3 regions of the Streptomyces sp. NPDC127595 genome follow, and region 2 is predicted to be linked to each of the others. Evidence: riboswitches for the same ligand, from Rfam matches in the RefSeq annotation. Region 2 holds a riboswitch; each other region holds the start of a gene.
The links. Region 2 has a riboswitch for S-adenosylmethionine ahead of ACFVKT_RS03960 (amino acid ABC transporter permease). Riboswitches for the same ligand answer to the same signal wherever they lie in the genome.
Positions count from the first base shown of each region.

Region 1: it holds a riboswitch for S-adenosylmethionine, as region 2 does, so the genes downstream of both, ACFVKT_RS33680 (aminotransferase class V-fold PLP-dependent enzyme) here and ACFVKT_RS03960 (amino acid ABC transporter permease) in region 2, are expected to answer to the same signal.
Region 3: it holds a riboswitch for S-adenosylmethionine, as region 2 does, so the genes downstream of both, thrC (threonine synthase) here and ACFVKT_RS03960 (amino acid ABC transporter permease) in region 2, are expected to answer to the same signal.

Region 1 is NZ_JBHXWK010000013.1:202,591-210,472, forward strand. It holds gene ACFVKT_RS33665 (rhomboid family intramembrane serine protease) at 1-545, shown strand, start outside; gene ACFVKT_RS33670 (Lrp/AsnC family transcriptional regulator) at 542-823, shown strand; gene ACFVKT_RS33675 (PQQ-binding-like beta-propeller repeat protein) at 837-2,966, opposite strand; gene ACFVKT_RS33680 (aminotransferase class V-fold PLP-dependent enzyme) at 3,036-4,397, opposite strand; SAM riboswitch class IV at 4,584-4,700, opposite strand; gene trpD (anthranilate phosphoribosyltransferase) at 4,870-5,934, opposite strand; gene ACFVKT_RS33690 (cytochrome bc complex cytochrome b subunit) at 6,091-7,743, opposite strand; gene ACFVKT_RS33695 (Rieske 2Fe-2S domain-containing protein) at 7,740-7,882, opposite strand, start outside.
Region 2 is NZ_JBHXWK010000001.1:929,217-937,098, reverse strand. It holds gene ACFVKT_RS03970 (transporter substrate-binding domain-containing protein) at 24-1,046, opposite strand; gene ACFVKT_RS03965 (amino acid ABC transporter ATP-binding protein) at 1,163-1,987, opposite strand; gene ACFVKT_RS03960 (amino acid ABC transporter permease) at 1,984-2,988, opposite strand; SAM riboswitch class IV at 3,325-3,432, opposite strand; SAM riboswitch class IV at 3,561-3,706, shown strand; gene ACFVKT_RS03955 (putative leader peptide) at 3,743-3,808, shown strand; gene ACFVKT_RS03950 (glutathione S-transferase C-terminal domain-containing protein) at 3,901-4,680, shown strand; gene ACFVKT_RS03945 (peptidoglycan-binding protein) at 4,694-5,359, opposite strand; gene ACFVKT_RS03940 (SpoIIE family protein phosphatase) at 5,621-7,882, shown strand, end outside.
Region 3 is NZ_JBHXWK010000006.1:409,460-417,341, forward strand. It holds gene ACFVKT_RS21760 (MoaD/ThiS family protein) at 457-732, opposite strand; gene thrC (threonine synthase) at 863-2,227, opposite strand; SAM riboswitch class I at 2,245-2,392, opposite strand; gene ACFVKT_RS21770 (glucosyl-3-phosphoglycerate synthase) at 2,572-3,546, shown strand; gene ACFVKT_RS21775 (trehalose-6-phosphate synthase) at 3,653-5,041, shown strand; gene otsB (trehalose-phosphatase) at 5,293-6,141, opposite strand; gene ACFVKT_RS21785 (DUF3263 domain-containing protein) at 6,403-6,648, opposite strand; gene ACFVKT_RS21790 (ABC transporter substrate-binding protein) at 6,681-7,882, opposite strand, start outside.

The DNA.
Region 1 (7,882 bases), on a different contig from region 2:
TGGTGCCCGCGGAACTCCTCACCGGGGACCCGCGTGCGGCGCTCACGCCCGCCACGGCCCTGTTCATCCACGGCGGCTGGCTCCACCTCCTGGGCAACATGCTTTTTTTCTACGTCTTCGGGGTGATGACCGAGGAACGGATGGGCCGCGTCGAGTTCGCCCTCTTCTATCTGGGCTGCGGCTGTCTCGCCCTGCTGGGCTACGCGATCGCCAACGCGGAGTCCCAGCAGACCCTGGTCGGCGCCTCCGGGGCGATCTCCGCGGTGCTCGGCGCGTTCCTTTTCCTGTTCCCCAAGGCCCGGGTGACCAGTCTTTTCCCGTTCCTCTTCTTCCTGCCGCTGCGCTTCCCGGCCTGGGTGGTACTGCCCTTCTGGGTGACCCTGCAGTGGCTGGCGGCGGGCCGCGCCGCCGCCGGCCCCGGGGTCGCCTATCTGGCCCACCTGGTGGGCTTCTCCCTCGGCTTCGGCTACGCGTGGGTGCGTTTCGGCCGGACGACTAGAGTGAAAGCCCCAGCCGCGGCCCCCGAGGGAGAAAACCAGCCGTGATCACCGCGATCGTGCTCATCAAGACCAGCGTGGACCGGATCCCCGAGATCGCGGAGTCGATCGCCGCCCTCGACAGCGTCAGCGAGGTCTTCTCGGTCACCGGTACGTACGACCTGATCGCGATGGTCCGCGTGAAGGCCCACGACGACCTGGCGGACGTCATCCCGGGCAAGATCAGCAAGATCCCGGGCGTCGAGGGCACCGACACCCACGTCGCGTTCCGCACGTACTCCCAGCACGACCTGGAGGCGGCGTTCGCGATCGGGCTGGACGGCTGAGAGACGGTCCCGGTCAGCCGCTGATGTCCACGGCGGCGATTCCGGCTCCCGAGGGAACGTAGAGCCGCTTGCCGCTGAGCACGGGGCTGTGCTGGTCCTCGCCGGTGGAGTCGCCGAGGGCCTCGCTCCACACCGGCTTGCCGTCCATGCCCAGGGCACACAGGACGAGCCCGCTTCGCACATAGATGCGATCCCCGGTCGCCACGGGGCTCGGCAGCCAGTCGCCGCCTATCTCGTACGTCCATGCCGTGCTGCCGTCGACCGCCCTGATGGCGTCGATGGTGCCCTGCCCCGTGGTGATCGCGAGCGACCGGTTCCCGGCGACCATCGGTCCGCTGTTCTCCGCCCGGGCATCCCACAGCAGTTCACCGTCGAGGCTGAACGCGTGCCGGTTCGCGCCTCCGTCCGACACCGCGACGAGGGTGTCGCCGACCAGGGCGGGCGGGCCGACGTCTCCGCCCGTCGAGACCTCCCAGAGCCTGCTGCCGTCCTCGGCGTCCAGGGCCACCAGGGCGTCGCCGAAGGTGCCCGCGTAGATCACACCGCCCGCCACGAGCGGCGTTCCGGTCGGACCGGCAGGGGTCGACGCACTCCACAGCACGGTGCCGTCGGCCGCGTAGCAGCGGAACCCTCCTTCATCGGTGCCGCCGGTGGCGACCAGCACGCCGCGGCCTGCGAGAACCGGCGGGTCGTAGCCGTTGTCGCCGACGTCCTTCGTCCACCGGAGCTTGCCCGACGCGTCCACCGCGCACAGCCGGCGTCGCGCCCTCTCCTGGTCCCAGACGACACAGAAGATCCCGTCCGAGGTGACGACGGACGTCGACACCTCCTCGCCGAGCGCGAGCTCCCAGCGCCGGCCGCCCGCACGGGACAGGGCGTGCAGCTTGCCGTTCGCGTCCCCGAGGTAGACGACCTCGCCGTCCGGCGACACCGCGACGCAGGGTCCGTACAGACCGCCGAGCCCGGCGGCGTCGTACTGCCAGGCGAGAGCGGCGGGAGTCTCCGCACCCACTGCGGTTGCGGTCGCGGTGGGCTTTGAGGTTCCGGCCCCCCGCGTTCCACTCCCCCGCTGCCACACCCACCACCCGGCTCCCCCGGTGGCGGCGACCACCGCGCCGCCCGCCGCAGCCGTCAGCAACCCGCGCCGCGAAGGCCGTTCGGGTGCCGGTGAGCTGTCCGGCGCCGAAACGCCCGTGACCGTCGCCGGGGCGATGTACTCGACGCGGCTCTCGCCCTCGCCCGACTCGCGCTCCGGAAGCCACCGTTCGTCGCCCGCGACCGTCGCCGGTGCGGAGGTGAGCCACCCCGGCCGCAGAGCCGCCCGCAGGGAGGCCGCCGAGTGTCCGGCGGCCTCGACCACTTCCTCGGGGGTGGGCCGGGCCCCGGGCTCCTCCCGCAGACAGGCCTCTACGAGCGGGAGCACGCGCGCCGGAACTCCGGAGAGATCGAAGTCCCGGGTTACGATGCGCAGCAGGATGACCGAGTCCTGGCCCTCCCCGAAGGGCTCGCGGCCGCTCGACGCGTAGGCGAGCACAGCGCCCAGCGCGAAGACGTCACTCGGCGGCCCGACCTCGGAACCGTTGCGTATCTGCTCGGGCGAGACGTATCCGACCGAGCCGACCATGGTGCCGGTGCGGGTCATCGCCGTCGCCTCCAGCGCCCGTACGATCCCGAAGTCGATGACCCGCGGACCGTCCGGCGCCAGCAGGATGTTGGACGGCTTGAGGTCACGGTGCACCATGCCCTTGGCGTGGATCGCGGCGAGGGCCTCGCCCAGTGCGGCCGCGAAGGTGAGCACCGCGTCCTCGTCCAGCGGCCCGCCGTCGAGCACCGCGTCGCGCAGGTTCGGCCCCTCGACGAACTCCGTTGCCATCCAAGGCCGTTCGCCCTCGGGGTCGGCGTCGACCACGCGCGCGGTGTACGTCCCCGTACCGCCGACGGTCTGCGCGGCCCGCACCTCCTGGCGGAACCGGGCGCGGAAAGTACGGTCCTCCGCGTGCTCGGCCCGCACCACCTTCACGGCCAGCCGGAGCCCGGCCCGCGACTCGGCGAGATAGACCTCGCCCATGCCGCCCGCACCGAGCCGCCCGAGCACCTCGTACGGACCGATCCGCCGTGGATCCGTCTCCCGCAGCGCCTGCACTCCCCGTGACTCCCCTGTTCGCCGTACGGCCGCCGAAGGGAGCGTATACGCCGTGCTCCTGTCAGGCGATCACACGGCGGGAACGCAACGCCCGTCCTGTGTGCGGTAGTTCCACTTCGCGCCGTCCCGGACGAGCTCCTTGACGGCGCGCACGAAACGCTCGACGTGCTCGTCCGGGGTGCCCGCGCCGAAGCTGACACGGATGGCGTTGAGGGACTTCTCGCCGGGCGCGGCCTCGGGAGCGCCGCACTCGCCCTGGGTCTCCGGGTCGCTGCCGAGCAGGGTCCTGACCAGCGGGTGGGCACAGAACAGACCGTCGCGCACCCCGATGCCGTACTCGGCGGACAGCGCGGCCGCGAAGTGCGAGCTGTTCCAGCCCTCCACGACGAAGGAGATGACGCCGACGCGCGGGGCGTCGTCGCCGAAGAGCGAGAGGACCCTGACCTCGGGCACCTCGGCGAGACCCGCGCGGACCGTGTCGATCAGCCGCTGCTCACGGGCGACGAGGGTGTCGAAGCCCGCCTCGGTGAGCGCCTTGCAGGCGGAGGCGATCGAGTAGACGCCGATCACGTTCGGCGAACCGGCCTCGTGCCGGGCGGCGCTCTCGTGCCACTCCACGTCCACGCCGCCGTCCGTACGCCGCGACACCTTGCGGCTGGCCCCACCGCCCGCCAGGTACGGCTCGGCCTCGCGCAGCCAGTCGGAGCGGCCGGCGAGGACACCGGAGCCGAAGGGGGCGTACAGCTTGTGCCCGGAGAAGGCGACCCAGTCGACGTCGAGGTCGCGCACCGACACCGGGTGGTGCGGGGCGAGCTGCGCGGCGTCGAGGACGATGCGAGCACCGTGCGCGTGCGCGGCCGCGGCCAGCTCACGCACCGGCCACAGCTCACCGGTGACGTTCGAGGCGCCCGTGACACAGACGAGGGCCGGGCCCTGGGGGTCGCGGTCACCGAGCGCGCGCTCCAGGGTCGCGACGGCCTCCCCCGGCGTACGCGGGGCGTTCAGGTACGTCACCCGCGCGTCCCGCCAGGGCAGCAGCGAGGCGTGGTGCTCGGTCTCGAAGACGAAGACCTGGCAGTCGGCCGGCAGGGCGGCGGCGAGCAGGTTGAGCGAGTCGGTGGTCGACCGGGTGAAGACGACCTGGTCGTCGTCACGGCAGTCCAGGAACTCGGCGACGGTGGTGCGGGAGTTCTCGAAGAGGTCGGTGGAGAGCTGGGACAGGTACCCGGCGCCACGGTGCACGCTGCCGTAGTACGGGGCGTACGCGGCCACGTCGTCCCACACGCGCTGGAGGGCCGGAGCGCTGGCGGCGTAGTCGAGGGCGGCGTACGTGACCTCGCCACCGGTGACGAGCGGGACGGTGACATCCCGGCCCAGAACGGGCAGCTGGGTACAAACAGCCTGGTCGGCGGCAACGGTGGAGACAGACATGGCGAACTCCTGTGAGACTCAGGGAAATCACCGCGCGAGCCGGTCCATGGAGGTGGCGCTCAGCGCGGCAAAGGGTGAAAGGGACAGGCGGAAGAGGGGCTCTGCGCCCTATCGCATTCGCTTGCTCACAGAAGGCTCCCTCGAATGACCAGGACCCCTGGGCCTTTACCACTCAGAAGAGGGAGGGGTCCGCGCTTGCCGCAGACCTCGCTGCCTACGGCCTGGTCTTCACCCGGGGCACCCCGCCACGGACGGAGGGTTGCCGGACAGTCGGCCGGGGCCTCATGACTGTCACTCATGACCTGCCGAAAAAACTAACCGAACTGATCGCGACGGCGCAACCCGTGTCCGGATCCCGGAACGCGAAACGGGCCGGAACACGAAAGAGGCCGGACGGAAGGCGGAAAGGGCCGGACCACTTCGGCCCAGCCCTATCGAGCCGGCCCGGCCCCCCTTCGAACCGCCTCGCAGGCTACGCGTTGGTCGCCGCCACCCACCGCTCCAGCGTCCGCTTCGCCGCCCCCGAGTCGACGGCCTCCGCCGCCTCCGCCATCCCCGCGCGGATCTGCTCCGCGAGCGACCCGTCACCCGGCGACAGAGCCACCAGCGCCGCCGCCGAGTTCAGCAGTACGGCGTCCCGCACCGGCCCCGTCTCTCCGTCGAGGAGCCGCCGGGCCACGTCGGCGTTGTACGTGGAGTCCGCGCCCCGCAATGCCTCGATCGGGACCAGGTCGATACCGACGTCCCTCGGGTCGAAGGTCTCCTCGGTGACCTTTCCGTCCCGTACGACCCACACCCGGGACGTGGAGGTGATGGTCAGCTCATCGAGCCCGTCGTCGCCGCGGAAGACCAGCGAGGAGTTGCCGCGCTCGGCGAAGACTCCCGCCACGATGGGCGCCATGCGGGGGTCCGCGACACCGACCGCCTGCGCCTTCACCCGTGCCGGGTTCGTCAGCGGGCCGAGCGCGTTGAAGACCGTACGGATGCCCAACTGCCCACGTGCGGCGCCCACATGACGTAGCGCCGGGTGGAACTTCACCGCGAAGCAGAAGGTGATGCCGGCCTCCTCGGCCACCTCGGCCACCCGCTTGGTCGTCAGCTGCAGATTGACCCCGAGCTTCTCCAGGACGTCGGACGCGCCGGAGGCCGAGGAAGCGGCCCGGTTGCCGTGCTTGACGACCTTCGCGCCCGTCCCGGCGATGACGATCGCCGACATGGTGGAGATGTTGACGGTCTTGGCCCCGTCGCCGCCCGTACCGACGATGTCGACGGTCTTCCCCGGCACCTCGATCACATTGGCGTGCTCGTACATCATCCGTACCAGCCCGGTGATCTCCTCGACGGTCTCTCCCTTGGCCCGCAGCGCCACCGCGAACCCGGCGATCTGCGCGTCGGTCGCCTCACCGCGCATCATCAGGTTCATCGCCCAGGCGGTGTCGTCCGCACTCAGGTCACGGCCGTCGAGCAGACCGTTCAGCAACCTGGGCCAGGAACGGTCCGCCGCGGTGTCGCCTCCAGCGGGGTTCACAGCGCTCATGGTCGCTCCTGGGGTTCTCAGAGAGGTACGCGGGTGGGCTCGCCCCCATACGCAGGGGGCGAGTCCACCCTATCCAGCCCTGGAGACGGCAAAGAGCCCCGTCCATGCAATGGACGGGGCTCCAGCCGTGGCGATCAGCGAGGATCGTAGGGGTGATCAGTGGTGGCCGTGGCCGCTCGTGATCTCCTTGTACTCCTCGACGGTGGGCTTGGGGATCTGGTTGTCCTCCCCGTAGTAGCCCTTGCTGAGCTTGGCACGCAGCTTCTGCGAGCCCTTCACCTTGCGCTCGACACCGTTCTCGTCGACCGGCGCGCCGATCTCGGCAGGCTGGTACTGCTCGTGCGCGGTGAGCGTGTGCAGAGCCTCCTGGCTGAGCGGCTCGTGGATCTCGACGAACTCACCGTGCGGCAGGCGCTTGATGATGCCCGACTCGCGGCCGTGCAGCACCTTGTCCCGGTCCCGGCGCTGAAGGCCGAGGCAGATCCGCTTGGTGGCGATGAACGCGAGGACCGGCGCCACGAAGAAGGCGATGCGCACGAACCAGGTGATCGAGTTGATCGACAGGTGGAAGTGCGTGGCCCACAGGTCGTTTCCACCACCGATCAGCAGGACCATGTACCAGGTGATCCACGCGACACCGAAGGCCGTACGGGTCGGGACGTTGCGCGGGCGGTCCAGGATGTGGTGCTCGCGCTTGTCGCCGGTGACCCAGGACTCGATGAACGGATAGACCGCGATCGCGACCAGGACCATCGGGAAGATCATCAGCGGGATGAACACACCCAGGACGAGCGTGTGACCCCAGAGGTTGATCTCCCAGCCCGGCATGAACCGGATCAGGCCCTCGGAGAAGCCCATGTACCAGTCGGGCTGGGCGCCGGTCGACACCTGGTCCGGGCGGTAGGGGCCCATGGTCCAGATCGGGTTGATCGAGGCGAGGCCCGCGATGGCCGTGATGACACCGAAGACCAGGAAGAAGAAGCCTCCGGCCTTGGCCGTGTAGACCGGAAGGAGCGGCATGCCGACGACGTTGTCGTTCGTCTTTCCGGGGCCCGCGAACTGCGTGTGCTTGTGGTAGAAGACCAGGATCAGGTGGCCGACCACCAGGCCGAGCATGATGCCCGGCAGCAGCAGGACGTGGATCGAGTAGAAGCGGGCCACGAAGTCGCCGCCCGGGAACTCGCCGCCGAAGAGGAAGAACGAGAGGTACGTGCCCACGATCGGCACGGACAGGACCGCGCCCTCCATGAAGCGGACACCGGTGCCGGAGAGCAGGTCGTCCGGGAGCGAGTAGCCGGTGAAGCCGGTGAACATGCCCAGGACGAACAGCAGGAAACCGAAGATCCAGTTGACCTCACGGGGCTTGCGGAACGCACCCGTGAAGAACACGCGCATCATGTGCACGAACATGCCGGCGAGGAAGATCAGCGCCGCCCAGTGGTGGATCTGCCGGATCAGCAGACCACCGCGCACATCGAAGGAGATGTGCATGGTCGAGTTGAACGCCTCGGACATCAGCTGGCCCTGCAGCGGGACGTAGCTGCCGTGGTACTCCACCTCGTTCATCGACGGGTGGAAGAACAGCGTCAGATACACACCCGTGAGGATGATGATGATGAAGCTGTAGAGGCAGACCTCGCCCAGCATGAAGGACCAGTGGTCCGGGAAGATCTTGCGCATGTTGGCCTTGGCCAGGCCATAGATGCCCAGTCGGCCGTCGGCCCAGTCGGCGACCCGCTCACCGGCGGGTGCCTTCTTCCGCGAGTTCGCCTCGCCCGGGTCGGAGGTCTTCGCAGCAGTGGTACTCATCCGCGCTCCCAGAAAGCAGGACCGACGGGCTCTTCGAAGTCGCCGAGCGCCTCGAGGTAGCCCTCAGCGTTCACACCGATGCGCAACTGCGGCAGGGCGTGACCGGCCGGGCCGAAGATCACTCGGGCACCGTCGGCGA
Region 2 (7,882 bases):
CGGCCAGGAGATTTGACGGATCGTCAGGAGTTGTCGAGCGGCAGACCGGGCGGGTTGACCTGCGAGGTGCTCACGGCCTCGTTGGAGAGGTTCCAGGCGGCGAGCCACTTGGCGTACTGACCGTTCTTGATCAGGTAGTTGATCGCGTCGGAGATCGGCTGGGCCAGCCCGCTGCCCTTCTTCGCCGTCGCCGCGATCAGCCCCTGGAGCGTCTCACCCGCGCCGGAGAACTTGCCCGCATTACGCGTCGGGTTGGTGGTCTTCGCGACCTGGGTGATGTGGTAGGCGATGCCCGGGTTGGGCCCGAAGTAGGCGTCGATCTTCCCGCTGGACAGCGCCAGATACGTGCCGTTGCCGTCCGGGTAGTACTTGACGTCGAGCGTCTTGCCCTCCTTCTCCAGTTTCGCCTTCCACTCCAGCAGGATCTTCTCCTGATTGGTTCCCGCGCCCACCGCGATGGTCTTGCCTGCCAGGTTCTCGTAGTTGTCGTCGAAGTTCCACGTGCTGCTCTTCAGCACCTCGAAGGAGAGGTTGTCCTGGCGGTAGGAGGCGAACTCGTACTTCGCCTTGCGCTCCTCGGTGTCGGTGACATTGGAGAAGGCGACGTTGACCTTGCCGCTGTCGATGCCGACGAACAGGTTCTCCCAGGTCGAGTTCTTCACCTCGGGCTGCAGTCCGAGGACCGCGGCGACCAGCTTGCCGAGGTCGGGCTCGGCGCCGGTGAGGGTCTTCTGGTCATCGCCCACATACGCCAGCGGCGGGCCCCCGGCGGGCAGTGCGCCGACTCCGATGACCAGTTTGCCGCTCTCGGAGACCGACTTGGGCAGTTCGGCGCTGATGGACGGGACCTCGGACACCTTGAGGTCGGTCTGCTTCGCGGCACCGTTGGACAGTGCGCCCACGGTGACCGTCCCGGTCTCTGCGTCGGTCTTGGTGGCCGCGTCGCTGTCACCCCCGCACGCCGCGAGCCCGGTGGCGAGAGTGACGACGGCGGTGCCCGCGGTGAGACCGCGAAGGAGCCTGCTTCGGAAACGGAGGGTACGCATGGCTTTTCCTTGTTCGGTGAGCGGATGTGGTGAGGTGCGGTGTGTGTGGGGGGCGAACCCGGCGGCGGGTCGCGGGTCAAGAGGGTGAGCGGGGGGCAGGGAAACGGCCGGAGGGATCAGAGCACCTTGCTCAGAAAGTCCCTGGTCCGTTCGTTCTTCGGGTGGTCGAGCACCTCGGCGGGCGAGCCCTGTTCGACGATCCGGCCGCCGTCCATGAAGACGACCTGGTCGGCGATCTCACGGGCGAAGCCGATCTCGTGGGTGACGATGACGAGAGTGGTGCCACCGGCGGCCAGGTCCTTGATGACCTCCAGCACCTCACCGACCAGTTCGGGGTCGAGCGCGGAGGTGGGTTCGTCGAAGAGGATCACTCCGGGCCGCAGGGCGAGGGCGCGCGCGATGGCCACCCGCTGCTGCTGACCGCCCGACAACTGGCGTGGATAGGCGTCGGTCTTGTCGTGCAGTCCCACCCGGTCGAGCAGTTCGCGCCCAAGCTTCTCGGCCTCGGGCTTCTTCAGCAGGCCGGTCGCGACCGGGGCGGCCGCCACGTTGTCCAGCACCGTCAGATGCGGAAACAGGTTGAAGTTCTGGAAGACGAAGCCGATCCGGCTGCGCTGAGCCAGGATCGCCCGCTCGCTCAGCTCCTTGAGCCTCCCCCAGCCTTCGGCCGGGGGGACCCCCGTCGCGCTGCGCTTGCCGTGCCGACGTACGCCGATCAGCTCGCCGTTCAAGCTGACATGCCCGATCTCGGGCTTCTCCAGGTGGTTGATCACCCGCAGGAGGGTCGACTTGCCGGAGCCGGACGGTCCGAGGATCACCGTGACCTCACCGGGCCTGACCGTCAAGTCGACGCCGTCCAGTACCCGATGGGTGCCGTACCACTTGTGCACGTCGTGGACCTCGACGGCGGCCGGGCGTGTCCCGAGCGGGTCGGTGGTCATATCGCCGCCTCCTTCCTGACCCGGGCCCGCAGGTCACGCAGCCCGGTCCGCACCTTCTGCAACGGAGTCGGCGGAAGGGTGCGCAGCGCGCCCCGCGAGTAGTACCGCTCGACGTAGAACTGGATGACGGACACGACGCTGGTCAGGATCAAGTACCAGACAGTGGCGACCAGCAGCAGCGGCACGATGTCGCCCGGGTAGGTGCTGCCCATGCTCTGCACCGACCCGAACAGGTCGAGGAGCGACACGTAGAAGACCAGCGAAGTGCCCTTGATCAGGCCTATCAGCTGGTTGACGTAGTTGGGGGTGATGGACCGCAGCGCCTGTGGGAAGACGATTTTCGTGAACTGGTAGCCCTTCGGCAGACCGAGTGCGGAGGCTGCCTCGTGCTGGCCCTGGTCGACCGAGAGGATGCCGCCGCGCACCACTTCGGCGGCGTAGGCCGCCTCATTGAGGCTCAGTCCGATGACCGCGACGACCATGTCGGTGGCGAGCCGGGACTCGTCGAAGGAGAAGAAGGCGGGGCCGAACGGCACACCGAGGCTCAGCGTCTTGTAGAGCGCACTGAAGTTGTAGAGGAACAGCAGGACCACGATCAGCGGCACCGATCGGAACAGCCATATGTAGACCCAGCTGACGGCACGCAGCACCGGGCTTCGCGAGAGCCTTGCCAGCGCGAGCAGGATCCCGCCGAGCAGTCCCAGCACGGCGCTGTACGCCGTCACTTCGAGGGTGATGAGCAGACCGTCGAGGATCGTCGGCCGAAGGAACCAGTATCCGAAGCGGCCCCATTGGAAGAACGGATTGGACACGAGTCCGTGCCCGATCTGGGCAACCAGCACCAGCACGACGGCCGTGATGATCCAGCGGCCCGGCCGACGCAGCGGCAGGACCCGCTGAGCCGCCAACGGGCCTGGTGGGGAAGAGGAGTCGGGGCGGGGCGGCGCCCCGGCCGGTGGCGCTGATCCGGAAGACACGGCAAAGCCGGGTTTTGGGCTCATAGGGGACTCCAGCGGAATCGGACAGCCCGGACCACGGATACGGCCACGGCACGCCTGAGCCGGGAAGGCTCTGCGGAACGAAGCACGCGGGGGCGCGCGGAACGGGGGCTGAGCGGGGCGGGGAAGGGGACGACCGCGACAGAGGCGGTCGTCAAGGATTCAGAAAGCCGTCAGCCCTGACAGAGGGCGTGGCACGAAGCGCTACAGAGCGCGCTGTTGACGCGGAGCAGATCGACAGAACGGTTCGCGCACAGCCGGACACCCCTGAGGCGCCGCCATGCGGCCGTCCCCTGAGTTGTGTGCATCGACGTCACCGTTGCTTCTCCGGCTCGTGGAGCCTCGCGCTTACCGAAATGTTCCGGTCCGGTCGTCACCTGGGGCACCCCACCGCGACGCGAGGGTTGCCGGCCAGCAAGCCAGGGCTTGACGCTGACACTCATGACCGATCTGCGGCAAAAGGTAGCCACGCCCAGAATCGAAAGTCAACGGCCGCGGACCGGATGACCACCTGGTGAGACTGCGCCGGAGGCCTTCTTGACGGCCTCACGGAGCGCACCGACACTGACGGGGACGGTCACGATTGTCAGCGCCCTTCGGGCAGGTTTCTCCTGTCTGTCGGGTCATCGGCCCCGGCTCGCTGGCAGGCAACCCTTCCACCGCGACGGGGTGCCCCGGGTGACGACCGGGTTCCGCCGGTGCGGCGGGACAAGCGTGGTCTCGCGTCTCGCGAGCCCCGAGTGTGGGACAGGTGGGAATGGCCAACAGCGGTTTGACGAGGCGCCTGCACATCGATCTGTTGCGTGTCTCCAGCGCCTACTAGTCCGAGCGATCCGGACCGGTACGTAGCGCAGTCACTCCGTTTTGCCGCGGTGCCCACAAGGTGGCCGTGGCCTCGTCGTCCCATGGAGAGTCATGTCCGAGACAATCTCGCACGCCTCAAACACCGGTACGTCCACCGCCTGTACCTCGACTCCGTGTGTCCCCGGCTCACTTGACGCGGTCCCTCACCCCCGGATCGCCGCCACGCCGTCTGCACGCCCGCACCGTTTCCGCAGCCGTATCGGAGTGGGTCTCGCCGGCGGCTTCTACCCGGCCCCGCACCGCTACGAGCTGTACCTGTCCGAGCACTGTCCCCTCTCGCTGCGGGTCTCCATCACCCACGGCCTGCTGGGTCTCAAGGACTCGGTCGCCACCACGCTGCTGGCGCTCCCCGCCGACACCCCCTCCGCGTTCGCCTCACTGCGCGGGGCGTACGAGGCCACCTGGCACCACTACGACGGTCCACTGACCGCCCCCGCGCTGTGCGACCGGTGGAGCGGACGCGTCGTCAGCAACCACACGCCCGACATCCTGCGCGACCTGGGCGACCTCTTCGCCGACCGCGCCGGTTCCTGCCACTCCCCGCTCCGCCCGTCGGAACTCGCCGCGGACATCGACTCCCTGCGCGACCTCCTCGACCGGGATGTCACCCCGGGCGCACCGACTGCGCAACGGTCGGCGGCTCTCGACCTGCTGAACCGTCAACTCGCCTCCGGCCCCTACGCGTTGGGCAAGGAACTGACCGCGGCGGATGTGGACCTCTGGGTCGCCCTGGTCCAACTCGAAGCGGTCCAGGACCTGTCCTCGTACGGACTCCTCCAGGACTACGTGCGACGCCTCGACGCCCACCCGGCCTTCCATCGCCACCTGTAGGCAGGCGTTTTCCTCAGGTACGGGATTCCAGGGCGGCCCGGGTGTCGTTGCCGTAGACGCCCGTCTCGTCGCCCCGGATCCCGTACCAGAGCTGGAAGCGGGCCACGGCCGCGGTGAGCGTGGGGTCGTAGGTTCCGCTCGTGGCGCCGCTCTCGTACACGTCCGGGATATGGAGCAGCCGTTCCTGGAGTTCCGTCACGTCGGGGCCGCTGTCTCCCTCCCGGAGGGTGCCGGTGCCGTCCGGGTCGGCGGCGCCGGAAGGTACCCGGGCGGACGGGACGGCCCCGGCCTGCGATGAGCGGTCACCGCCGGGCACCAGCATGGCCAGGGCGAATCCGACCAGCGCGGCCGCCGCCACCGCACCGACAACCGCGGCCCGGCTCAGGCCAGTGGTGTGCCCGGGCGCGGGTTCACGCGCAGGCGGCGCCGCGGGCTTCGTGTCCTCGCCGGCGGCATAGTTCTCGCCGGCCAGGACGGGCGCCATTTCCTCCGTCTCGCCCAGGTGCGCCGACGACAATCTGATCGACTCATAGTGTGCGTCCGTGCCGGCGGCCTGCTGATCCTCATGGAACTCCCTCACCAGGTCCGCGAGAGCCTCCGTACGGCGGCGTTGCTGGACGTAGGTGGGTTCGAGCGCCGGGCGGCGCATGGGCTGCTCGCGTTCGGGCGGTGTCGACACACTGCTCTCCTTCCGTGCGCGCGGTCTCCCGCCATCCCCGTGGAGAGATACGGAGGCACCGGCACGGGAGTTCAACCGCTGCCGGCCGGCTCCACAGAGGACTGGCAGTCGCACACGGAACGTGCCACGTCACCACACGTAACCACCGACGGCTTCCGTGCGTCCCGCCGTGCGACAAGTCAAAGCCCGCGCGACAGTCGTACAACGTGAAGAATGGGCGCGAGAGGGTATGACCACCTTCGGGGAGTGGAGAGAGTCGCGGTGGGTTCGAGCGAGGAACGGGGCACGCCGGCTCGGCAGCGCTTCGACATGGCGGACGCCGTGCCACTGCTGCTCGACGCCCGCATGACGGTGACCAGCTGGACCGCGGACGCCGAACGACTGCTGGGTTACGCGGCCGGTGAGGCACTGGGACGGCCCGCCGCCGACCTGCTCATTCCCGAGGACGCGGCACGGCTCCCGGAGCTGACCGAGCGATGCCGCGGTGACGGCGGCTGGGCCGGCCTGCTGTCCGCGCGACACCGGGACGGGCACCCGCTGAAGCTGATGGTGCGGGTCGTCCCGCTACGGCCGAGCGAAGGCCCGGCACGCTGGGTGATCCTCCTCGCGGACCTGGCCGACGGTGCCGGCTGGCACATGAGCCGCTCGGTACTGGAGCGGATCACCTCGCGCTCCCCGGTGGGCATAGCGATCGTGGACACGGACCTGCGGTACGTCTGGTCGAACCCCGCGCTGGAGCAGTTCGGCGGCGGCCTGCCCCAGAAGCGCCTCGGCCGCAGGCTCGCCGATGTACAGCCCGGCCTCGACACCGAGCGCATCGAGGCTCAGATGCGCCGGGTGCTGGAGACGGGCGAGCCGGTGGTCGCGTACGAGCACGTGGGCCGGGTGAGCTCCGCGCCGCACCGCGAGACCTCGCACGCCATGTCGTTCATCCGTTTGGAGGATGACGACGGTCATCCGATAGGTGTGTACTACACCGTCGTCGACATCGGCGAGAGCTACCGTGCCCGACGGCGGCTCGCGCTGCTCGACCGGGCCGGTGAGCACATCGGGCGCAGCCTTGACATCTTGCAGACCGCGCAGGAACTGGCCGATGTGGCCGTGCCGGGGCTGGCCGACTTCGTCGCCGTGGACCTGCTGGAATCCGTGCTCAAGGGTGGGGAGCCGGCGCCCGGCCCACGGCGCGACGCGGACACGGTCCCGCTGCGGCGCGCCGGGCAGCGATCGGTGCAGGGCGGAGTCCCGGAAACCGCGGTCGAGATCGGCGAAGCGGCGTCGTACCGGGCGGGCTCTCCCCCGATCAGGTGTCTGACGGACGGTGAGTCCTGGCGCGAGGAGCAGTTGGATCCGCTGGGCAAGGAGTGGACGACGGCCACCCCCGAGAGCCCGGCCGTCTCCTTCCTCGACCTCGGGCTGCACAGCGTGATGATCGTGCCCATCCGCGCCCGCGGTGTCACTCTGGGCATCACCACGTTCTTCCGGCGCAGCCGCCAGGACCCCTTCGAGGAGGACGACCTCAGCCTGGCCGAGGAGTTCGTCGGCCGGGCGGCCCTGTGCCTCGACAACGCCCGCCGTTACACCCGCGAGCGCGACGCGGCCCTTGTCCTCCAGCGCAATCTGCTGCCCCATCGCTTCCCCGACCAGGACGCGGTGGACGTCGCGGCCTGTTACCGGCCGGCGGACGAACTGACCGGACTCGCCGGGGACTGGTACGACGTGATTCCGCTGTCCGGGGCCCGGGTTGCCCTCGTGGTGGGCGAGGTGGCCGGCCACGGCATCGACGGCGCCGCGGCCATGGGACGGCTGCGGGCCGCCGTACAGACCCTCGCCGACCTGGACCTGACGCCGGAAGAGGTACTGGCCCACCTCGACGACCTGGTCAGTCGCGCCGCCCGCGAGGAGGGCACCGGGGCCGACGACCATACGAGCGGCATGCAGGCGGTCGGCGCCAGCTGTCTGTACGTGGTCTACGACCCGGTGAGCGGGCAGTGTTCGATGGCGGGCGCGGGCCATCCCACCCCCGCGATCGTCGCCCCTGACGGAACCGTCACGTTCGCCGACCTCCCCCGCGGCCCCGCGCTGGGGGTGGGCGGTCTGCCTTTCGAGTCGGTCGAGTTGAACCTCGCCGAGGGCAGTGTGCTGGCGCTGCACACCGACGGCCTGATCTCCACACTCCGTACGGGGCGTGATCCGGAGGCGGGCAGGGAGCGGCTGCGCCGCGCGCTGGAGGCACAGGGGCAGCCGCTGGACGGAATGTGCCGCCGCATCGTGGACGATCTCGTGCCGACGCGTCCGTACGACGACGTGGCGCTGCTGATGGCCAGGACCCGTCGGCTGGGGGCAGAGCGGGTCGCGACCTGGGATCTGCCCATCGACCCGGCGGTCGTCGCGACGGCCCGCAAGTCGACCTCGCAGCAGCTCCACAGCTGGGGTCTGGACGAGCTGGCCTTCACCACCGAGCTGGTCGTGAGCGAACTCGTCACCAACGCCATCCGGCATGCGACGGGCCCGATCCGGCTGCGG
Region 3 (7,882 bases), on a different contig from region 2:
ATTACTGGCCCTTGCACAGGACCGCACTTCGCGGGCCCGGGTCAGACCTCACCCCCCAAGGATTGGGGGTGTGCGCCGGAACGCGTCGACCGCGGCTGAATGTATCTGTCCAACTGCCCTCTGCAACAGGTCAATCGGACGAGAATTCTGAGCACGACCGATCGGGAATATGCGGAGAATTCACAAAGATTCAGGGCAAGTCGGGCCCCGTAAATGCCATAAACGGCTCAAAAAGACGGGGCACTTTGGCTACTTCTTGTCGCGCAGCGGGCAAGGACTCATATGCGCCCGGCATGAAACCAACTCGAAAGCGAAGCAGCTTCCCCAACTGTACCGCGCTCAACCATACAGAATTGCCCCCTCCGCTTCTCTCACGGAGGGGGCAATTCAATGAACTCTCGGTGACCGCCATTACCCAAGGTAATCGCAATCACCGTAAGTGACAGCGGATGACGGTCAGCCGCCGGCGACGGCCGGGATGATCGAGACGCCCGCGCCGTCCGGCGTCGCCGTCTCCAGGCCCTGCTCGAAGCGGACGTCGTCGTCGTTGACGTACACGTTGACGAAGCGGCGCAGCTTGCCCTGGTCGTCCAGGACGCGCGCGGCGATGCCGGTGTGGTTCTGCTCCAGGTCGGCGATCACCTCGCCGAGGGTGCCGCCCTCGGCGCTCACCTCGGCCTTGCCGCCGGTGTAGGTGCGCAGGATGGTGGGGATGCGGACGTTGACGCTCACGATTGACCTCCGGTCGGGGTTACGGGCTTGGGGGCGCGGGGCAGCGTTGAATTTGCGGCTACCGCCGGGTGGGCGCGACCAGCCCCCACCGGCCCGCGGCTGATACGGCCTCCCAGCGGAGCGCAACCGCTCATGACGCGAGGCCAGCCTCTCGGAAGGAGTCCAGGTTCGGGCGGATGGTCGCGGTGAGCCCGGTGTCCGAGGCCACCGCGTCCAGGGTCTTGAGGCCGTCGCCGGTGTTGAGGACGACGGTGGTGAGGGTCGGATCCAGCAGACCGTTCTCGATCAGCTTCTTCGCCACACCCACCGTCACGCCACCCGCGGTCTCGGCGAAGATGCCCTCCGTCTGCGCGAGGAGCTTGATCGCGTCGACGATCTGCTCGTCGTTGACGTCCTCCACCGCGCCGCCGGTGCGCCGCGCGATGTCGAGCACGTACGGCCCGTCGGCCGGGTTGCCGATGGCGAGCGACTTGGCGATGGTGTTCGGCTTCTGGGGCCGTACGACGTCGTGGCCGGCCTTGTAGGCCACCGACACCGGCGAGCAGCCCTCGGCCTGGGCACCGAAGATCTTGTACGGCTTGTCCTCGACGAGCCCGAGCTTGATCAGCTCCTGCAGCCCCTTGTCGATCTTCGTGAGCTGGGAGCCGGAGGCGATCGGCACGACCAGCTGGTCGGGAAGCTGCCAGCCGAGCTGCTCGCAGATCTCGTACGCGAGGGTCTTCGAGCCCTCCGCGTAGTACGGCCGCAGATTGACGTTGACGAAGCCCCAGCCCTCGCCGGCCGGGTCGCCGATCAGCTCGGAGCAGAAACGGTTCACGTCGTCGTAGTTGCCCTCGATACCGACGAGCTCGCCGCCGTACACCGCGGCCATGACGATCTTGCCCTGCTCCAGGTCGTGCGGGATGAAGACGCAGGAGCGGAAGCCGGCGCGGGCCGCGGCGGCGCCCACGGCGCCGGCGAGGTTGCCGGTGGAGGAGCAGGAGAGGGTGGTGAAGCCGAAGGCGCGGGCGGCCTCGATGGCCTGGGCGACGACGCGGTCCTTGAAGGAGTGCGTCGGGTTGCCGGAGTCGTCCTTGACGAAGAGCTTGCCGGGGGTGACGCCCAGCGCGCGGGCCAGGTTGTCGGCCTTGACGAGCTTGGTCCAGCCGGGGTTGATGTTCGGCTTCTCGGCGACGTCCGCCGGTACCGGCAGGAGCGGCGCGTAACGCCAGATGTTCGCGGGGCCCGCTTCGATGCGCTTGCGGAGGTCCTCGGTCTCGTAGGCCGAGAAGTCGTACGCGATCTCCAGCGGCCCGAAACACTCCTCGCAGGCGAAGACCGGGCCGAGGGGCACCCGGTGTCCGCACTCGCGGCAGGAAAGCGCGGCGGCGGGGCCCAGATCGACGGTGTTCGCGGCTTCGGCGGACTGCCCGGAGTCCGTGGACTTTCCGGCGTCGGTGGAGGTCACGGTGTTCGTGGTGTTTGCAGTGGTGCTTGCAACTGTCTGCGCAGCCATGGAGGCGAGGCCCTTTCTCCTCATCTTCCTCACGACGCACTTCGCCGTGAGACGGATTTGGCACCTTCCCGAGCCGGGAGCCTCGCCACGTCGATGTGACAGGAACCAGCTGGAGGGTTGCCGGGGCTTCATCGGGCCGTATCCCTCTGCCCCTCTGGATGAGCGGTATTCAGTTGTGCGCCGAGCGACCCCCGACATGCGATGGTCATCAGCGTTGTTCAAGACTGTAACCGAAGGCCTGGATGGTGGAGAGAGCCGTCCGAACCGCGAGATGCCAGCGACACACCAACCGCTGCCGCGGCGACGGGCACACGCATCCCAATGAACGCAAGGGAGAGCCGCACGTGCTTGAAGACGTCGAGCGCTGGCTGAGCACGCGCTCCTGGTCCGTTACCGACCGGCCGCTCAAGAAGCTCATAGCCGCCAAGCGATCCACCAACGCCACGGTGAGCGTGGTCCTGCCCGCGCTCAACGAGGAAGCCACGGTCGGTGAGATCGTCTCCATCATCCGCCGCGACCTCATGACCCGCAAAGCGCCTCTCGTCGACGAGATCGTCGTCATCGACTCGGGCTCGACGGACCGCACCTCCGAGGTCGCCGCCGCCGCCGGCGCCCGAGTAGTTCACCGGGACGACATACTTCCCCGCATCCCGGCCGTGCCCGGCAAGGGCGAGGTCCTGTGGCGGTCACTCCTCGTGACGAGCGGTGACATCGTCTGTTTCATCGACGCGGACCTCAAGGAGTTCTCGTCGGACTTCGTCCTGGGGATCGTGGGACCGCTGCTTACCGATCCGGGCGTGGACCTGGTCAAGGCGATGTACGACCGCCCGCTGAACCTGCCGGGTGAGCCCACCTCCGGCAGAACCGCGGCCGGGCAGGGTGGCCGTGTCACCGAACTGATGGCCCGCCCGCTGCTGAACATGCACTGGCCGCAGCTGGCCGGCTTCGTCCAGCCGCTCGGCGGTGAGTACGCGGCCCGCCGCACCCTCCTCGAACAGCTCCCGTTCCCCGTCGGATACGGCGTGGAGCTCGGCATGCTCGTCGACGCACTGCACCTGGTGGGCCTGGACGCGCTCGCCCAGGTCGACGTCGGGGTCCGCAAGCACCGGCACCAGGACGGCCAGGCGCTGGGCCGGATGTCCGCCGCGATCTACCGCACCGCACAGCTCCGGCTCGCCCGCGGCCACCTCATCCGGCCGGCCATCACCCAGTTCGAACGGGGCGAGTCCGGTTTCGAGCCGCGTACGTACTCCGTCGATACGGAGGAGCGCCCTCCGATGGCGGAAATCTCGGAGTATCAGCAGCGCAAAGCGGCGTAATCCGGCGGCTGTATACGTCTGCGCAGTACCCCGTCCGTACGTTTGAGCGTTTCCGGGCCGGGCTAGATTGACGCGTATGGCTTCCACGGCTTCGACTGCTGCTTCCATGGCATCCCCGCAGGGCTCCCACCGGATCCTCGTCGCGTCCAACCGCGGCCCGGTCTCCTACGACGTGCGCGAGGACGGCGAGCTCCGGGCCAGGCGCGGCGGCGGCGGCCTGGTCTCGGGCCTGTCGGCGATCGGCCCGGACGCGGGCGCCCTGTGGGTGTGCTCGGCGCTCGGCGACGGGGACCGCGAGGCGGTACGGCGCGGGGTCGGCGAGGACGGCGTACGGATGCTGGACATCGACGCCGAGGTGCACGCGGACGCCTACAACGGCATCGCGAACTCCGTGCTGTGGTTCGTCCACCACATGCTGTACCAGACGCCGCTGGAGCCGGTCTTCGACAGCGAATTCCGGCGCCAGTGGGCGTCGTACGAGGCCTACAACAGGGCGTTCGCGCAGGCGCTGGCGGACGAGGCGGCCGAGGGCGCCGTGGTGGTCGTACAGGACTACCACCTGACCCTGGTCCCCGGCATGCTGCGGGAGCTCCGCCCCGACCTGCGGATCGGGCACTTCTCGCACACGCCGTGGGCGCCGGTCGACTACTTCCGCATGCTCCCCGACGACATCGCCGAGCAGGTGCTGCGCGGCATGCTCGGCGCGGACCGGCTCGGCTTCCTCACCCACCGCTGGGCGTCCGCGTTCACCGCGTGCGCCGAGGAGCTGGTCGGCGGCCTCGGTGACACCCGTGTCGGTGTGCACGGGCTCGGCGCGGACGCGGACTTCCTGCGCAAGCGCTCGCACGAGGCGGATGTCGCCGACCGTATGGCCACCCTGCGTGAGCAGATCGGCGCGGGCCGGAAGGCGATCGTGCGGGTCGACCGCACCGAGCTGTCGAAGAACATCGTGCGCGGACTGCTGGCCTACCGGCAGCTCCTGGAGGACCAGCCGTCCTGGCGCGAGCGGGTCGTGCACGTCGCCTTCGCCTACCCCTCCCGCCAGGACCTCGCGGTGTACCGCGACTACACGGCCGAGGTGCAGCGGGTCGCCGACGACATCAACTCCACGTACGGCACGCCTACTTGGACCCCGGTCGTGCTCCACGTCAAGGACGACTTCGCCCGCTCCCTCGCCGCGTACCGCCTCGCCGACGTGGCCCTCGTCAACCCGATCCGGGACGGCATGAACCTCGTCGCCAAGGAGGTGCCGGTCGTCTCCGACGAGGGGTGCGCGCTGGTGCTGTCCCGGGAGGCGGGGGCGTACGAGGAGCTGGGCGAGGACGCGATCGTGGTGAACCCGTACGACGTGGTCGGCACGGCGCGGGCGCTGCACGAGGCCTTGTCGATGGGCGCCGGTGAACGGGCCGAGCGCACCAAGCGACTCGCCGCGGCGGCCACGGCGCTGCCTCCGGCGCAGTGGTTCCTTGAGCAGCTGCGGGAGTTGGAGGGCTGAGGGGTTGTCGTTTGGCTGAAGGGTTGTCCCTTGGCTGAGGGGTTGTCCCTTGGCTGCGGGGCCGCTGTGGCTGAGGGCCGCTGGGGCTGAGGGCCGCTGGGGCTGAGGGCCGCTGGGGCTGAGGGGCCGCTGTAGCTGCGGGGCCGCTGTAGCTGCGGGGCCGCTGTAGCTGCGGGGCCGCTGTGGCTGCGGGCCGCTGTGGCTGGTCGCGCAGTTCCCCGCGCCCCTGACGGCGCCGCAGCCAGGCGGAGCTACTCCGTGAGCCTCTGCGCCAGTGACCTCAGCAGCTGTACGACGCCTGCCGGGCCGTCCACCACCAGGTCGGCCCGCTCCGCCAGTTCCGCGACCTCCGCGCTGCCGCTGCACACCAGGAGGCCCGGGATGCCGTCGGCGCGGAGTTTGTCGACGGCGGCGAAGGCCGGGAGGTCACCGAGGTCGTCACCGGCGTAGAGGACGGCCTCCGCGCCGGTCTCCCGCACATGTGCGAGCAGGGCGACGCCCTTGTCCATCCCCGGCGGGCGCAGCTCCAGGACCATGCGCCCCGGCTCGACGATCAGGCCGTGCCGGCCCGCCAGCTCGGTGAGGGGCTCGCGCAGGGCCTCGAACGCCGCCTGCGGGTCCGCCGCGCGCCGGGTGTGTACGGCGACCGCCCGGCCCTTCTCCTCGGTCCAGGTGCCCTTCCAGGCGCCGGCCGTGTCGAGGAAGCCGGGCAGCTCGGCGCGGACGGCGGCGACGCCGGGGTGCGGGGGCGGTGCGCTGACCGTGCCGGTCCGGGCGTCCCAGCGCTCCGCGCCGTAGTGCCCGAGCACGACCAGGTGCTCCAGTCCCGGCACGCCCGCGAAGCCGCCGTGCTCTACCGCGACGGCGGCCGGGCGGCCGGTCACGACCGCCACCGAGGCGACCTTCGGGGCGAGGGTCGCCAGTGCGGGGACCGCGTCCGGGTGGGCGCGGGCCTGCTCCGGGTCCGCGACGATCGGCGCGAGCGTCCCGTCGAAGTCGAGCCCGATCACCGCGTGGCCCGGCCGGGCGAGAATCGCGTCGAGACCGGCGCGGCCGGCGGGGGTGGTGGGCGTCGGCAGGGGGTCCGCGTGGCTGGCCATACGGGGACCCTATCCGCGCGGGGGGTGGGGGGTGTTTTTTTCGCCCCCTCCGCCCTTGCCCGTCCCCTGCCCCTGGGGCTCCGCCCCAGACCCCGCTCCTCAAACGCCGGAGGGGCTACCCCTAGCCCGTCCGGCGTCTGAGGACGAGCGCGTTCAGCGCGACAGCGGGGGTCTGGGGGCGGCAGCCCCCAGGAAGCAAGGGACGGGCAGGGGCGGAGGGGGCGAAAACCCATCCCCCAGCCCCCGTCACCGCTCCCCCAGTCACCGCTCCCCCCGGCGGGCGTCCCGTACCCTCCGTAGCCGGTTCACCGTCACCGGGTCGTGGGCAAGGGCCCGCGGATCGTCGATCAGGGCGTTGAGGAGTTGGTAGTAGCGGACGGGCGCCAGCCCGAGCTGCTCACGTATCGCCCGCTCCTTCGCCCCGGGTCCCTCGAATCCGCGGCGCTCCATGGCGAGGATCCCCCGCTCCCGCGGACCGAGCTCCCCCCGGGAGTCCATGGATTCCATGGACAGAACCGTAGCCCGGGCCACTGACAGCGCTACGACTCGTTGTCCGCCGCGTCGGCCTCCGCCTGCAGCGACCCCAACACCCCGGCCGGACTCCCGCCCGCCTCCACGGCCTTCCCGATCTTCGCCTTGAGGTCGGCGCTGACACCGGCCCAGGAGGTCTTGCCGACGGGATACAGCTCGGCGGTGGGGAGTTCGTCGAGGAAGGGGGCGAGATCCCGGTCGCCGCTGTCGGCGGCCATGACCTCGGACGCGGAGGTGGTGACCGGCAGCAGGTCGTACTCGCGGGAGAAGTCGAGCACGTTCTTGTCGCTGTAGACGAAGTCGAGGAAGTCACCGACCTGCTCGGCGTGCCCGTTCTGCTTGAAGGCCATCATCCAGTCGGCGACACCCAGCGTGGACTTGCTCTGGCCGTCGGCCCCGGGCATCGGCACCATGCCGAACTCCACGCCCTTGTCGGCGGCCATCTTCATCAGCGTGGGATGCCCGCTGAGCATCCCGACCTCGCCCCGCGTGAACGCGGCGAACGCGTCCGCCCGGTTGAGCTTCGCGGGATCGGTGGGCCCGGTGAGCCCCTTGCCGACGAGTTCGTCCTTGAGCCAGGTGAAGGTCCTGACGTTCTCCTCGGAGTCGATGGAGTACGTACCGACGTTGTTGGTGTAGCCCCCGTCGCCGCTCAGCATCCACTGCAGCGTCTCGGCCTGCGCCTCTTCCGGCCCCAGCGGCAGCGCGTACGGGAACTTCACGTCCGCGGCCTTGAGCACCTCGGCGTCGGAGGCCAGCTCGTCCCAGGTCTTCGGCGGGGTGAGCCCGGACTGGGTGAAGAGGGTCTTGTTGTAGAAGAGCAGCCGGGTGGAGGAGGCGAACGGCAGGCCGTACTGCGCGCGTTCCTGCTCGCCCGCGTCGGTGAGTTGGAGGGCGAAGTTGGCCTGGACGGGTATGGAGAGCAGTTCGTCGGCCGTGTAGAGCTGGTCCTTGGCCGCGTAGTCGGCGTACGCGCCGATCTGCGCCATGTCGGGCGCCTCCCCGGCCGCGACCATCTCCTGGACCTTGCGGTCGACGTCGGTCCAGGAGTAGACGCTGACCTCGACCTTCACCCCCGGGTGGGCGCCTTCGTACTCCTTGACCAGTGCGTCCCAGTACTTCTGCGAGCTGTTGGCGTCGGAGTCGCCGTAGTCGGCGGCCACCAGCCTCAAGGTCACGTCTTCGGAGTTTCCGGAGCTTCCGCAGCCTC